Regions from separate parts of the Mesorhizobium sp. M0848 genome, predicted to be linked through region 3. Evidence: riboswitches for the same ligand, from Rfam matches in the RefSeq annotation. Region 3 holds a riboswitch; each other region holds the start of a gene.
The links. Region 3 has a riboswitch for thiamine pyrophosphate ahead of thiC (phosphomethylpyrimidine synthase ThiC). Riboswitches for the same ligand answer to the same signal wherever they lie in the genome.

Region 1 (4,652 bases), on a different contig from region 3:
ATCTGGAGAAATATCCCAACGGATACACCTGCCACTTCGTCAGGCCAGGCTGGAAGCTGCCGGTTCGCGAGACGGCGGTTTCGTAGATTCGCAACTGCGATTTGCCCTGCATTGCTGCTCGACGGTGTCGTCGAGCAGATCATCGCATCCAAACCCCTTCAGTCAGCGCGTCTTGTCGCGTCGGTGAAGCCATCGAGCTTTCACCAATGTGCGAAAGCGCCCTTCGAACAACTTCGTCAACGGCGAATGCGGTGCGGTAGGCAAACACGGTCAGGCGGTTGACAGCCTGCCGTATCGCGGTCCAATTGCGCAGGAAGAGTTGATTTCGGGAGACGGGCCGTGAAAAAAGTTTACGAAAAGCCAGTGTTTGTAAAACGCGAGCGTCTTTCGGTTGTAACTGCCTTGGCATCGCCTTCCACTCAGCCGACCTGACAAGCTCGCCCTGATCTGTCGGCCCGTTTGAGCCGCCGAAGATGAGGCCGATCGAATCGACCGATCACTCGGAGCCGATCACAGCCGTTTTTGTCCTCGATATCTCTAACTATACGGGGCCTCTGCTCGCCGGCTGGCTAGAGGCTGGAAATGCAATTGGCGCGATCATCGTGCCCGGGTTCCGGCGTCGTCCCACCGGTTTCAGCATTGGCAATTTCCGGCGAAGGCTTCAACGCAAGCTGCTGCTCAGGCGGTTTATCGGTAACACGCCTGTCAAGTTTATCGAATTTGGCCGCCCTTACGATTGGAATGCGCTTGGTCGGCAATTGTCTGACGTCCGCGCCGATGTGCTGGTCTGCTACACTTTGCCTGTCTTGATCCCTCAAGAGGTTCTTGGCCATTTTTCCAAAGGCGGGGTCAACCTCCACCCGGCGCTGCTCCCCGACTATCGAGGGCCCCACCCGATCCAGCGCTTGGCCGTGGACGGCCGGTATGCGGCTCATGGCGGCGTCACGCTCCACAAGATGTCCGCCGGTTTTGACGAGGGTGACATTCTCGGGCAGGTGCCGTTTTCCGAAGCTGACTGGACATCGAGAGAAGCCTTGGTCGACAGCACGGCAACCGCTATGCGGATTCTGGTGAGCGAGGCGGTGCCGGCCTACTGCCGGGGGCTGTTGTCAGGAATGCCGCAGCCGAAAGGCGACTTCGTCTGGGCGCGGCTTCAGCCCAGCCACCTGATAATCTCGCCGGCCATGTCGGTCGAGCATGTTGTACGGCTATGGCATGTGCTTGGCCTTCTGCCAGGCATCTATCTTGAAATCGGAACGCGCAAAGTCAGGCTGGGATTCCAGATCAGAAGGCTGGGGCCCTGCACAGGAAAGGCTCCGGTCAGGCGGTGGGGAACAGTGGAATTCGATCTCGCCAACGGTCGGGTCCTGTATTTTACCTACGGTAGAGTGCTCAAACGGCTGCTCAATTCAAAACACCTATTTTCGCGCCCGCCCGCCGGGAAACCCGCTCCAGAAATCCGGCTGTTCGGCAAAGCGAGTGCTGCGGACCAGAAAAACGGATGAAGTCGCTGGGCGATGCCCAGCGGCTTCATCCGTTTGCGACGTGGTTACTTGCCACAATGATTATCGTTTACCGTTGGCGCCGTCGCGTTACCATCGGCGTCCGGCTGCGCGCCTTGCGGGTTGGTCGGGCAATTCTGATCCGCGTTCGAATTCATGTCCCCTACCGTGCCAGTCGTGCTGTTGGTCGTGCCCGGGTCGACAGTGTCCGGCTCGATCGTATTCGGGGAAGCCGGCGTGTTCGGCTCAACCGTCACCGACTTGCCGCTGCCGCTTCCATTTGCGTTGTTGCTGCCGGCGCTTTGCGCCATGGCTGACGTGGCCAGACCAATGGTGAGAACCGAAGCTGCGAGGATTTTCATGAACATGGTTTGTCTCCATTTCTGTGAAGTCGTCGCTTATTTTCTACGAAAGTGATCGCGTTGCGACTGTGGGGACAACCGGTCGCGGCGGCGAAGGTTCCCGACAAAATTCCGCTCAGGCGCACCGTGACTGGCGCAATGCTTTTGGCGCAGTGCTCTGAAAAAACGGCTTTCCCTTGAACTCGAATGATGCTTTAAGGCGCACATCCACAGGGGTGCTCCGTACGGTCGGGGCTGAGACGGGGGCGGCAAGCCCACAGACCCTAGAAGCTGATCTGGGTAATACCAGCGGAGCGAGGCGGGCGATGTTTTCAGGCGCACAGATTTCCCTATACCCCATGACCGACGATTTCGTCGGTGTCATTCTTGGCGCGCTCGGTGCGCTCGATCCCTGGCGCGACAAGCTCAGGATCGAGACCGACGACATCTCGACCTTGCTGGTCGGGCCGCCCGAAGTGCTGTTTCCCGCCATGCGTGACCTCTTCGTGGCGGCGGCACGCAGCGGCAAACATTGCGTGTTGTCGGCCACCATCTCGCGCGGGTGCCCTGGCGAACCGGATGATCCGATCTGCCGCTCCGATGCACTTGGCGGGCCTGTCGGGTCGCTCGGCCCGCGCAAGGATGCGGCCATCGCGGCGGTGCGCAATGCTGCTGCCACCGGCCAGCCGGCGGCGGCGCAGTTCTCGCTCTATGTGATGGGCACCGACGACCACATGGACGAGATCTACGGCTGCATCGATTTTCTCAAGCAGTCCGGCGTCTATGAGCGTTCTAAGCATTTCTGCACGAAACTGCGCGGTGATGCCGGTGCGATCTTTTCGGCGCTGGACGAGGCCTTCTGCCGCTTCGGACCAGGCGCCGGCCACGTAACCCTCGACGTCACGGTCTCGGCCAACAGCCCGTCGGCTGTCTGAGCCAGCCGCGCTTTCGCGCTGCCGTCAAAGGTTGTCTCCCGTGGCCACATCATCAGTCGCTTCGCGCCCGATCGCGGGTCTTCTTGTCAAGGCAATGCCGGCCATGATCTCGGTCGGTTTGCTCCTAGTGGCGTGGGAGCTTTATGCCACCTATTCCGGCATCAGGCCGACGATACTGCCGGCGCCGTCGCGCGTTTTCGAGCAAGCGCTGCTCAATCGCCAGGCGCTGGCCGACAACGCCATTCCGACCATCGGCGCCACGCTGCTCGGCTTTGCCTGTTCGCTCAGCGCCGCCTTCGTGCTGTCGATGCTGGTCGACTTCTTCCAGCCGCTGCGGCGTGCGCTGTTTCCCGTCTTAATCGTCAGCCAGACCTTGCCGCTGGTGGCCATCGCGCCGCTGGTGGTGCTGTGGTTCGGCTTCGGGCTGGCGCCCAAGATCATGCTGGTGGCGCTGGTTACCTTCTTTCCGATGCTGGTTGCATTGGTCGAGGGTTATGAGTCGACCGAGGCCGAGATCGGGCAAATGCTGCGCGCCATGGGGGCAGGGCGCTGGCGCATCTTCGTGCTGGCACGGCTGCCTTCGGCGCTGCCCTATTTCTTCGCTGGCTTGAGGATCTCCATCACCTACGCCGTGGTCGGCGCGATCTTCGCCGAATATGCGGGGGCCGCGAAGGGGCTGGGCATCTACATGCTCAACGTCAAGAACAATTTCCGTCCTGACCTGGTTCTTGCCGCCGTCGGAGTGAGCGCTGCCCTGACCCTTGTCCTGTTCGGGTTGACTGTACTGCTGCAGCGCCTTGCGATGCCCTGGGAGCGGGCCGGCAAGGAAACCGCCGGGAAGGGAGCCTGGCGATGAGCCGGCTGGAACTGCGGTATGTGCGCAAGGCGTTCGGTGGGCTCGACGTGCTGGCCGATATTTCGCTTAGCGTCGGCGCTGGTGAATTCGTCTCGATCCTTGGACCCTCGGGCGCCGGCAAATCGACGCTCTTCCAGCTTCTGACCGGCGCCGAGCATGGCGAGGGCGAGATGTTGTTCGACGGCGCGCCGCTCGACGACCACGGCAGGCATTTCGCCTTCATGCCGCAGCGTGACGCGCTGATGCCGTGGCGGCGCATCCTCGACAACGCGACGCTCGGGCTCGAAGTCCAAGGCATGAGGAGACAGGCGGCGCGGGTGCGCGTTGCGCCGTTGTTTGCCGAATTCGGGCTTGCCGGCTTCGAGCGGCATTTTCCAGCGCAACTGTCCGGCGGTATGCGCCAGCGCGCGGCCTTGCTGCGCACGGTGGTGCAGCAACGCGACATGCTTTTGCTCGACGAGCCGTTCGGCGCGCTCGACGCGCTGACCCGCACGGCCATGCAGCGCTGGCTGGAACAGATGTGGCGGCATCATCGCTGGACGGCGCTCCTGATCACCCATGACGTGCGCGAAGCCGTGTTCCTGTCCGACCGCATCTATGTGCTGTCGGCGCGCCCGGCCCGCATCGTGCGTGAAATCAAGGTGCCGCTGCCGCGCCCGCGCAGCCTTGGCGGCGATGCCGCGCGCCAGGCAAGTGCGCTCGAGGCCGAGATTCTCGACATCATCCTCAACGCCACCCCATCCAAAGGACACGATCATGATTGACTTGACGCGCCGGCAGGCCTTGTTGCTGACCCTTGCCACAGGCCTTCCGCTCATTGCCGGATCGGGGCGAGCCCAAGCACAATCGGCACAAAAGGTCACCGTTGCCCTCGACTGGACGGTCAACACCAACCACATCGGACTGTTCGTCGCCCGCGACAAGGGCTTCTATCGCGAGGCCGGGCTCGAGGTCGACATCCTGCCTTACAGCGATACCGGTGCGGGCACGCTGGTTGCAAATCGCGTCGCCGATTTCG
Region 2 (4,652 bases), on a different contig from region 3:
AGCGCCAGTGCCCGCCGCGCCATGGTCAGCACCAGCGACAGCATCACCGAAAGCAGCGCCGACAGGAAGGCGAGCGCTGCGCTGGTCAGCGTTGCCTGCCGGACGGTGGCCTCGCTGGCCAAACGGCCGAGGTCCGCACCCAACCCGGCCACCACGGTTGCCGCCATCGGCCCAACGACGAACAGCAGCGCCAGGATGATGACTAGCGCGTTCAACCAGGTCTCGCTCCGATTGACCGAGAGATAGCGGCGTTGCGCGACCGGCAAATTGGTGTCGCCGATCACATTGGCGCCTAGGCGCGTCAGGGCCAGCACAACGATAAAGGTCAAGGCGATCTGCAACAGCGTCAGTGTAACGGCCCGCGCGGGATCGAAATCGAAGCGCAGCGCCTGGTAGATGCCGACCTCAAGCGTCGTCGCGGCCGGCCCGCCGCCGAGCGTCAGCACGATGGTGAAGGATGTGATGCAGAGCATGAACACCAGCCCGGCGACGCCGGGCAGTGCGGCGCGCAGCGTTGGCCATTCGATCAGCCGGAACGCCGGCCGCGCCGCCATGCCGAGCTGGCTCGCCAACCGCCATTGGTCGGCCGGTATGGTCTGCAGCGCCTCGAGGAACAGCCGCGTCGCCAGCGGCAGGTTGAAGAAGACATGGGCGACGAGGATGCCGGACAGGCCATAGATGCCCGGCCAGCTTCCCCCGCCGATCACGGCAAGCACGCCGGCGAAATAGCCGGCACGGCCATAAAGCGCCAGGATGCCGAGTGCTGCGACAATAGCCGGCAGCGCCAACGGCACGGCGAAGATCTGCAGGATGAAGGCGCGAGCGAAGAAACGTGGGTGCCGCGACAGAGCGCGCGCCACGAACAGCGCCGGGATGACCGAAAGCAGCGTCGAGAGCGCCGCTTGCCAGAGCGTGAAGCGAATGACGCGAAGCAGATAGGGATCGAAGGTTGCCCAGGCGCCCGAGAAATCATGGGCGCCCTCGAAAAGCAGGCCAGCAAACGCGCCGCCGATCAGCAGCGCGATTGCAGCGAGCGCGAGGGTGCCAGCGGTGATGCGGGGGTCAGACGCGCGTTGCACGCTGGACCACCATTCTTTCCATCGCGGCAATTACAAAGGATTGCGTTCCTTGGCGCCCCCCTCTGTCCTGCCGGACATCTCCCCCTCCAGGGAGGAGATCGGCCGTCACCCATGCTTCCGCTAGTCTCCAACGTTGCCGGACTATAACCAGCAACGACGCTGCCAATCTCCCCCCTTGAGGGGGAGATTGCCGGCAGGCCAGAGGGGGGTGGAGTGGCGCGAACATCAAAAGAACTCGCAAGCCTACTTGCTCATCACCGCCAGCCATTCATCGACCCAAGCCTTGCGGTTGGCAGCGACCTCTTGCGGGCTGAACAGCAAGGTCTTGGTCGGCTTGACCAGTTTGTCGAAGGCCGGATTGAGCGGCTTGTCGGTCTTGCCGGCCGGGAACATCCAGTTGGTCTCGGGGATGGCATCCTGGAATTTCGGCCCGGTCATGAAGGCGATGAACTTGGCCGCCAGCGGGTTCTTGGCCCCCGCCGTGGTGATACCCGCGACTTCTATCTGCAAATACTCGCCCTCCTCGAACGACGCTGCCTGATAGCGCTCTGTCTTCTCGGCGACCATGTGGTAGGCCGGCGACGTCGTGTAGGACAGCACCATCGGCGCCTCGCCCTTGGTGAACAGCCCATAGGCCTCGCTCCAGCCCGGCGTCACGGTCAGCACTTTCGCCTTGAGCTTGGCCCAGGCCTCGGGCGCCTTGTCGCCATAGACTGACTTGACCCACAGAAGCAGACCGAGGCCCGGCGTGGAGGTGCGCGGATCCTGGATGACGATCTTGTCATCGGCACTGCCCTCGACCAGCTCTTTCAGGCTTTTCGGCGGGTTCTTCAGCTTCTCGGTGTCGTAGACGACGGCGAAATATCCGTAGTCAAAGGGGACAAAAGTATCGTCGCTCCAGCCACCCGGCACGTTGACATCAGTTACGCCGCCATGCGGCGCGAACAAGCCTGACGCCTTGGCATCGGTGGTGAGATTGGTGTCGAGGCCAAGCACGATATCGGCCTTGGTCGATGCGCCTTCCAATCTGACGCGGTTGAGCAGCGCGACGCCGTCGGCGACCGAGACGAACTCGACATCGCAGCCGCATTCGGCCTCGAACTCCTTCTTCACCACGGGACCCGGACCCCAGTCGGCGGTAAAGCTCTCATAGGTGTAGACGGTGAGTTTGTCCTTGGCCAAGGCCGGTCCGGACAGGACCACGGCCATTGCTGAGACTAGAGCGTATAAATGCGTGCGCATCGGCGCCTCCTTCGTTCGAATTGAAAGGAATTGAGGCGTCGGACTGTCCGAAACGTCTAATCCCTCCGCCGGTACAAACCGGATCAGGTTCAGCGGGTTGGCGAGACTGCCTCTCAGCCGGTCCGCGAAGATCGCGTCCGGCACCCCGTTAGAGCGTTTCGACACATAGGCCGGGCCGATCCCCCATGCAAGTGGGAGTTTGCCGCCTTCCGTTTCCCGTGCCGGGCTGGTAAGGGCCACACGATATGAGCACATTCACCATCCTGCTTGGCGGCGATCTCATCCGCACGCCACGGCTCGACCGCCAGGCCGAAGGCTCCCGCGTCATCGCCGCCGACGCCGGCATCGGGCATGCGCGGCTGCTGGGTCTCGTGCCCGAACTGTGGGTGGGCGATTTCGATTCCGTGCCAGCCAAGCTGCCTGACGATCTCGCTTCCGTGCCGCGCCGGACCTTCCCGGCGGAAAAGGACCAGACCGATGGCGAACTGGCCATTGCCGCCGCACTCGAGCGCAGCGCGACCCGCCTGGTGCTCGCCGGTGCTTTCGGCGGCAAGCGCGCCGACCACGCTTTCCTGCATCTGGCGCTTGCCCTCCGGCTGGCCGAGGCCGGGACTGATGTGCTCCTGACCAGCGGCGCCCAGGAGGGCATTCCCCTGCTGCGCGGAACGGCCGGCTTCGACTATGCCGATGGCACGCTGTTTTCGGTGCTCGGCTTTTCCGAGCTCGCCGGCCTGACCGTCACCGGCGCCAAATGGCCGCTGAACCACGTCAAGGTGGCGTTCGGTTCGTCGCTGACCATCTCCAACGAGGTCAAGGGCCGCCTCGAAATCGCACTGGACCATGGCCGCGCGATGCTGCTCGCTCATCCCTATCCCTTACCTGAAAGCTGACATGGCCCCGCCTCTTCTCAACCTCGACGGGATAAAACTGACCTTCGGCGGCACGCCGCTGCTCGACGGCGCCGCCTTGACGGCTTCGGCCGGCGACAAGATTGCACTGGTCGGCCGCAACGGGTCGGGCAAGTCGACCCTGCTGAAGATCGCCGCTGGCCTGATCGAGCCGCAGGACGGCGAGGTGTTCCGCCAGCCTTCGGCAACTATCCGCTATTTGCCGCAGATGCCGGACATGGAGGGCTTTGCCACCGTCCGCGCCTATGTCGAGGCCGGGCTTGGCCCCGCCGACGATCCCTACCGAGCCAGCTATCTGATGGAGCATCTCGGACTGTCGGGTGAGGAACGTCCGAATGATCTGTCGGGCGGCGAGGCGAGGCGTGCTGCCCTTGCCCGCGTGATGGCGCCGGAGCCAGACATCCTGCTGCTCGATGAGCCGACCAACCATCTCGACCTCTCGGTCATCGAATGGCTGGAAGAAGAACTCATCCGCACCTCCTCGGCACTGATCGTCATCTCGCACGACCGCCGCTTTCTCGAACGTGTGTCGCGCGCCACCATCTGGCTCGATCGCGGCCAGACCCGCAGGCTGGACAAGGGCTTTGGCCATTTCGAGGAATGGCGCGACCTGGTCCTGGAGGAAGAAGAGCGCGAGCAGCATAAACTCGGCCGCCAGATCGTTCGCGAAGAGCATTGGCTGCGCTACGGCGTGACGGCGCGGCGCAAGCGAAACATGCGCCGGCTCGGCGAGTTGCAGACCATGCGCCAGCGTTTTCGCGGCCATCGCGGTGCCGAAGGGTCGGCGACCATGGTGGCGAGCGACGCCGCCGAGTCCGGCAAGCTGGTGATCGAGGCGAAGAACATCGAGAAGAGCTTTGGCGATCTCACCGTGGTCAAGGGGTTTTCGACCCGCATCCAGCGCGGCGATCGCGTCGGCCTGGTCGGGCCGAACGGCGCCGGCAAGACGACGCTCTTGAAGATGCTGAACGGCGAGATGAAGCCGGACGCCGGTTCGGTGCGGCTCGGCACCAATCTGGAGATCGCCACGCTCGACCAGAAGCGCGAGGCGGTCGACCCGCAGGAGACGCTGGCGCAATATCTCACCGACGGGCGCGGCGAGAACCTCGTCATCAATGGCGAGCAGCGCCACGTCGTCTCCTACATGAAGGATTTCCTGTTCAAGCCGGAGCAGGCACGCACGCCGGTGCGCGAGTTGTCCGGCGGAGAACGGGCACGGCTCTTGCTGGCGCGGGTGCTGGCGCGGCCGGCAAACCTTCTGGTGCTCGACGAGCCGACCAACGATCTCGATATGGAGACGCTGGAACTGCTGCAGGAACTGGTCGCCGGCTTTGCCGGCACCGTCATCCTGGTCAGCCACGATCGCGATTTCCTCGACCGCACCGTGACCAGCCTGATCGCGCCGGATGGTGAAGGCCGCTGG
Region 3 (4,652 bases):
CGGCAATGAAGCGCGCCATCGATGCCAACGGCGCAGGATCGGGAGGATCCCGCAACATTGGTGGCACCAACCATTATCACGTGTTGCTCGAGCGGGAGCTTGCAGCTTTCCACAACAAGGAAGCAGGATTGATTTTTGTTTCCGGCTTCAGCTCAAACGATTCATCATTGAGTACATTGGCATCTTTGATGCCGGACACAATTATATTTTCTGACGCGCACAACCACGCTTCAATTATTAGTGGATGCCGCAACAGCCGGGCCGAAAAGCGCGTCTTCCAGCATAACGACGTTGCGCATTTGCGGGAGCTTCTGCGCAGCGTAAATCCTGCAAGACCCAAGATCATTGTTTTTGAATCGGTATATTCAATGGACGGTGACATTTCACCGATCAAAGATATCTGTGACATGGCGGACGAATTTGGCGCAATGACGTTTCTGGATGAAGTTCATGCATCGGGAATGTACGGTCCGAAAGGCGCCGGCATTGCCGCGGAACTTGGCATCATGGATCGTCCAACCATCATCGAAGGGACGCTAGGTAAGGCGTTCGGCTCGATGGGGGGTTATGTGACCGGACCTGCCTCCATTGTTGACAGCATACGAAGCTTCTCGATCGGTTTCATTTTCACCACGGCGCTTGCGCCAGCGCTAGCGGCTGGTGCGCTGGCAGCGCTGCGCCATCTTCGCGATTCAGATTCAGAACGAATTGATCTGCACCGGAAAACGAAACTTTTAATCGGATTGCTGAAAGAGGCGGGCATCCCCGTCACTCGCTGCTTACACATCGGGCCGGTTCCAGATTCAGGGCTCACCATGAGCCGGTATGACCAGAGCGCATGTTCTTGTGCTGCGAGTTTGATGTGGCTTGGCGTGCCCTACCCGAGGGGTAGGTCACGCCCAGGCCCACGGGATCACACACCAACCCCAGCTAACCTGGTTTGAACGGAGCAAGCCTCCGACGCCGCCCTAATCAAAAACGCTGCAACAGATCCTTCAAATCAATTTACAAGATTTTTACAACCGTCAGTCGTTGACAATGGTACGGCACCCCGAGTCTGAGGTCCGGCACGGCCACAAAAGTGACACCGGTACCCTCGGACCGCCGCCAGCACGCAACATCGGGATTAACAGCAATGGTAAGAAGAAGAGCGCTCATATTGGTCGAAGGCCATAGGGGTACTGGTCAGCTATACGTCCAAGCGGCTCAGTGTCTTGGTCTTCATCCAATTACTCTGACGGCTGATCCACCTCGGTACGACTATCTTTCGGCGGAAAACGTTGAGGCAATCCGTGTCGACACTGGCAATCTCGAAGCGTTGGTCCGCGAAAGTTCGCGGCTGCGTGCTACCCACGACATTGCTGGCATTACTGGCTTTGCCGGGGACCATGAATCGATCTATGCGACAGTTGGCAAGCTTTGCCGGCATTTCGATCTACCGGGACCGAACCCTGAATCGATTGAACGAAGCTGCGACAAATTCAAGCAACGCCAACTCCTCGCGCAGGCCGGCGTTCCAATACCGGCCTATCGGTTGGCAGCGAATGCGGCGGAGGTAGAAAGCTCGGCTGCAGAGATCGGCCTGCCCGTGATTCTTAAGCCGGCAGTAGGCAGCGGCAGCATGGGTGTCCGATTGTGCCGCAGCCTCGAAGACGTAGCCGAACATACGACCCATCTATTGGGCGGAAAGCACATATGGCGGTCTACACCGAAAATACTCGTCGAAGAATTCGCACAGGGCCCGTTCTATAGCATTAATGTTATGGGGAATGAGGTCGTTGCGATTTGCGCCAATGACTTTGGTCCCCTCCCCCATTTCGTCATACGTGAGGTGACGTATCCGGCCCTGCTAACCGATCAGGAGCGTGAGCGCATCGCCGATGTTTCGCTGAGCTGTTTGCGGGCTCTCGGCCTTGGCTGGGGGCCAACTAACATTGAACTCCGGTGCACGAAACGCGGTCCAGTTGTCATTGAAGTCAATCCGCGTCTTAGTGGCGCGCCCGACCCTCAACTGGTCCAGTTAGCTTACGGTGTCGACCTCGTCACCGAGCACATCAAGCTTGTCATTGGCGAGGAATGGGATCTGCGCAAAAAGCATTCGCATACTGCGGCCGCGCGATTCCTGCTTCCTGATCAAGATGGCACCCTCGACTGGATTGGTGGCGACACTCAGGCAGCTGCTATATCAGGTGTGGCCGAGGTCAAATTGAATGTTGAACCCAAGACACCGATCGTCAGGAAGGGGGATTTCCGAGACTGGATTGGACATGTCATTGCCACTTCGCCCAGCCGTGCTGAAACCGAGGGCGCCCTTCAGCGAGCGGTCGACTTGATCGAATGGTCGATCACCCCTTTTCCGGCGACAATAAGAGGTGATCGAGAGCACGATGTTTGTGGGGCGTTCGGGCGGCCCACCAGTTCTGTTCCGATCAGGCATTGACGGCTTAAGATCCTTGAAACGCAGCAGTTCCGTCTACGTCAATGTCACATCAAGTTTGACGAGGCAAATGCAGCTTTGGCCACACCTGCCTTGTCTCCCGCGGAACTTCTCCGCGACCCATGGCGAGGCCGTCGGCCCAATTTGGGCCCAATTTGAATGCCGCCCACCGCCGCCGCAGGACGAACATGCGCTTGACAAGACAACGCCGGCCCGTTCAACTTGAGGCATTCACCAGGGGAGTCCCGGCAAGGGGCTGAGATACTGCTGGCTTTCGCGGCGCAGTGACCCGTTGAACCTGATCCAGTTCATACTGGCGTAGGGACGGTGCAAGCGCTCTGCGGGAGTTCACGCCCGAGGTCCTGTTTCGGCAGGTCGACAGAAGCGTCTTTTCATCCTTCCGGCACAGAACTGGGTCTCCAATGCATGAGCAAAGGAGCCTCAAGATGAATGCCCTCACCCCAGCCGTCTCAACGGGGCCGCTGCCTGCTTCGCGTAAGATCCACAAGCCCGGTGCCATCCACCCGCAGATCAGGGTGCCGATGCGCGAAATCTCCGTCCATCCGACAGCCGGCGAACCGCCCGTCACCGTCTACGATCCGTCGGGCCCCTATACCGATCCGGCTGTCGAAACCAGCATCGAAAAAGGCCTGGCCCGGCTTCGCCACGAATGGATCTTGGCGCGCGGCGATGTCGAGGTCTGCGACGGCCGCCATGTCCGGCCGGAGGACAACGGATTCGCGACGGGCGAACGCCTGACGCCAGAATTTCCCATCCGCCACCGACCGCTCAGGGCCAAAGCAGGCAAGGCGGTGACGCAGCTTGCCTACGCGCGCGCCGGCATCATCACACCCGAAATGGAGTTCGTCGCCATCCGCGAGAACCTTGGTCGCGAGATCCTGCGCGGCAAGCTTGAGCGCGACGGCGAGGCTTTCGGCGCGACGCTGCCCGATTTCGTCACGCCCGAATTCGTGCGTGACGAGGTGGCGCGCGGACGGGCGATCATCCCCGCCAACATCAACCATCCCGAGAGCGAGCCAATGATCATCGGCCGCAATTTCCTGGTCAAGATCAACGCCAATATCGGCAACTCCGCCGTCACATCGTCGATGGCGGAAGAGGTCGAAAAGATGGTGTGGGCGATCCGCTGGGGCGCCGATACGGTGATGGACCTGTCGACCGGCCGCAACATCCACAACATCCGCGACTGGATCGTGCGCAACGCGCCGGTGCCGATCGGCACGGTGCCGCTCTACCAGGCGCTCGAAAAGGTCGGCGGCATTGCCGAGGATCTGACCTGGGAGGTCTACCGCGACACGCTGATCGAACAGGCCGAGCAAGGCGTCGACTATTTCACCATCCACGCCGGCGTGCGGCTGCATTACATCCCGCTGACCGTCGACCGGGTGACGGGTATCGTCTCGCGCGGCGGCTCGATCATGGCCAAATGGTGCCTGCACCATCACCGGGAGAGCTTCCTCTACGAGCACTTCGCGGAGATCTGCGACATCGCCAGAGCCTACGACGTCTCCTTCTCGCTCGGCGACGGCCTTCGTCCGGGCTCGATCGCCGATGCCAACGACGCGGCGCAGTTCGCCGAGTTGGAAACGCTCGGCGAGCTGACGCAGATCGCCTGGGCGAAGGATTGCCAGGTGATGATCGAGGGGCCTGGCCACGTGCCGATGCACAAAATCAAGGCGAACATGGACAAGCAACTCGCCGTCTGCGGCGAGGCGCCGTTCTATACGCTTGGACCGCTGACGACCGACATCGCGCCGGGCTATGACCACATCACCTCAGGCATTGGCGCCGCGATGATCGGCTGGTTCGGCACCGCCATGCTCTGCTACGTCACGCCCAAGGAGCATCTCGGCCTTCCCGATCGCAACGACGTCAAGATCGGCGTGATCACCTACAAGATCGCCGCCCACGCCGCCGACCTGGCGAAGGGCCATCCGGCAGCGAAAGTCAGGGATGATGCGCTTTCCCGCGCGCGCTTCGAGTTCCGCTGGGAGGACCAGTTCAACCTGTCGCTCGATCCGGAAACGGCGCGGTCCTTCCACGACCAGACTTTGCCCAAGGAAGCGCACAAGGTGGCGCATTTCTGCTCGATGTGCGGACCGAAATTCTGCTCGATGCGTATCTCTCACGACATCCGTGCCGAGGCGCAGAAAGAGGGCATGGCGGCGATGGCGGCGAAATACCGCGAGGGCGG

Region 1: it holds a riboswitch for thiamine pyrophosphate, as region 3 does, so the genes downstream of both, NKH95_RS25630 (YkoF family thiamine/hydroxymethylpyrimidine-binding protein) here and thiC (phosphomethylpyrimidine synthase ThiC) in region 3, are expected to answer to the same signal.
Region 2: it holds a riboswitch for thiamine pyrophosphate, as region 3 does, so the genes downstream of both, thiB (thiamine ABC transporter substrate binding subunit) here and thiC (phosphomethylpyrimidine synthase ThiC) in region 3, are expected to answer to the same signal.

Annotation. Positions count from the first base shown of each region.
Region 1 is NZ_JAMYOM010000025.1:53,084-57,735, reverse strand. It holds gene msrA (peptide-methionine (S)-S-oxide reductase MsrA) at 1-86, shown strand, start outside; gene NKH95_RS25640 (formyltransferase family protein) at 474-1,505, shown strand; gene NKH95_RS25635 (RodZ family helix-turn-helix domain-containing protein) at 1,550-1,870, opposite strand; TPP riboswitch at 2,066-2,179, shown strand; gene NKH95_RS25630 (YkoF family thiamine/hydroxymethylpyrimidine-binding protein) at 2,170-2,778, shown strand; gene NKH95_RS25625 (ABC transporter permease) at 2,882-3,634, shown strand; gene NKH95_RS25620 (ABC transporter ATP-binding protein) at 3,631-4,398, shown strand; gene NKH95_RS25615 (ABC transporter substrate-binding protein) at 4,391-4,652, shown strand, end outside.
Region 2 is NZ_JAMYOM010000007.1:54,588-59,239, forward strand. It holds gene thiP (thiamine/thiamine pyrophosphate ABC transporter permease) at 1-1,079, opposite strand, end outside; gene thiB (thiamine ABC transporter substrate binding subunit) at 1,323-2,321, opposite strand; TPP riboswitch at 2,365-2,479, opposite strand; gene NKH95_RS09725 (thiamine diphosphokinase) at 2,567-3,211, shown strand; gene NKH95_RS09730 (ABC-F family ATP-binding cassette domain-containing protein) at 3,213-4,652, shown strand, end outside.
Region 3 is NZ_JAMYOM010000043.1:13,327-17,978, reverse strand. It holds gene hemA (5-aminolevulinate synthase) at 1-944, shown strand, start outside; gene NKH95_RS31855 (ATP-grasp domain-containing protein) at 1,136-2,440, shown strand; TPP riboswitch at 2,664-2,780, shown strand; gene thiC (phosphomethylpyrimidine synthase ThiC) at 2,884-4,652, shown strand, end outside.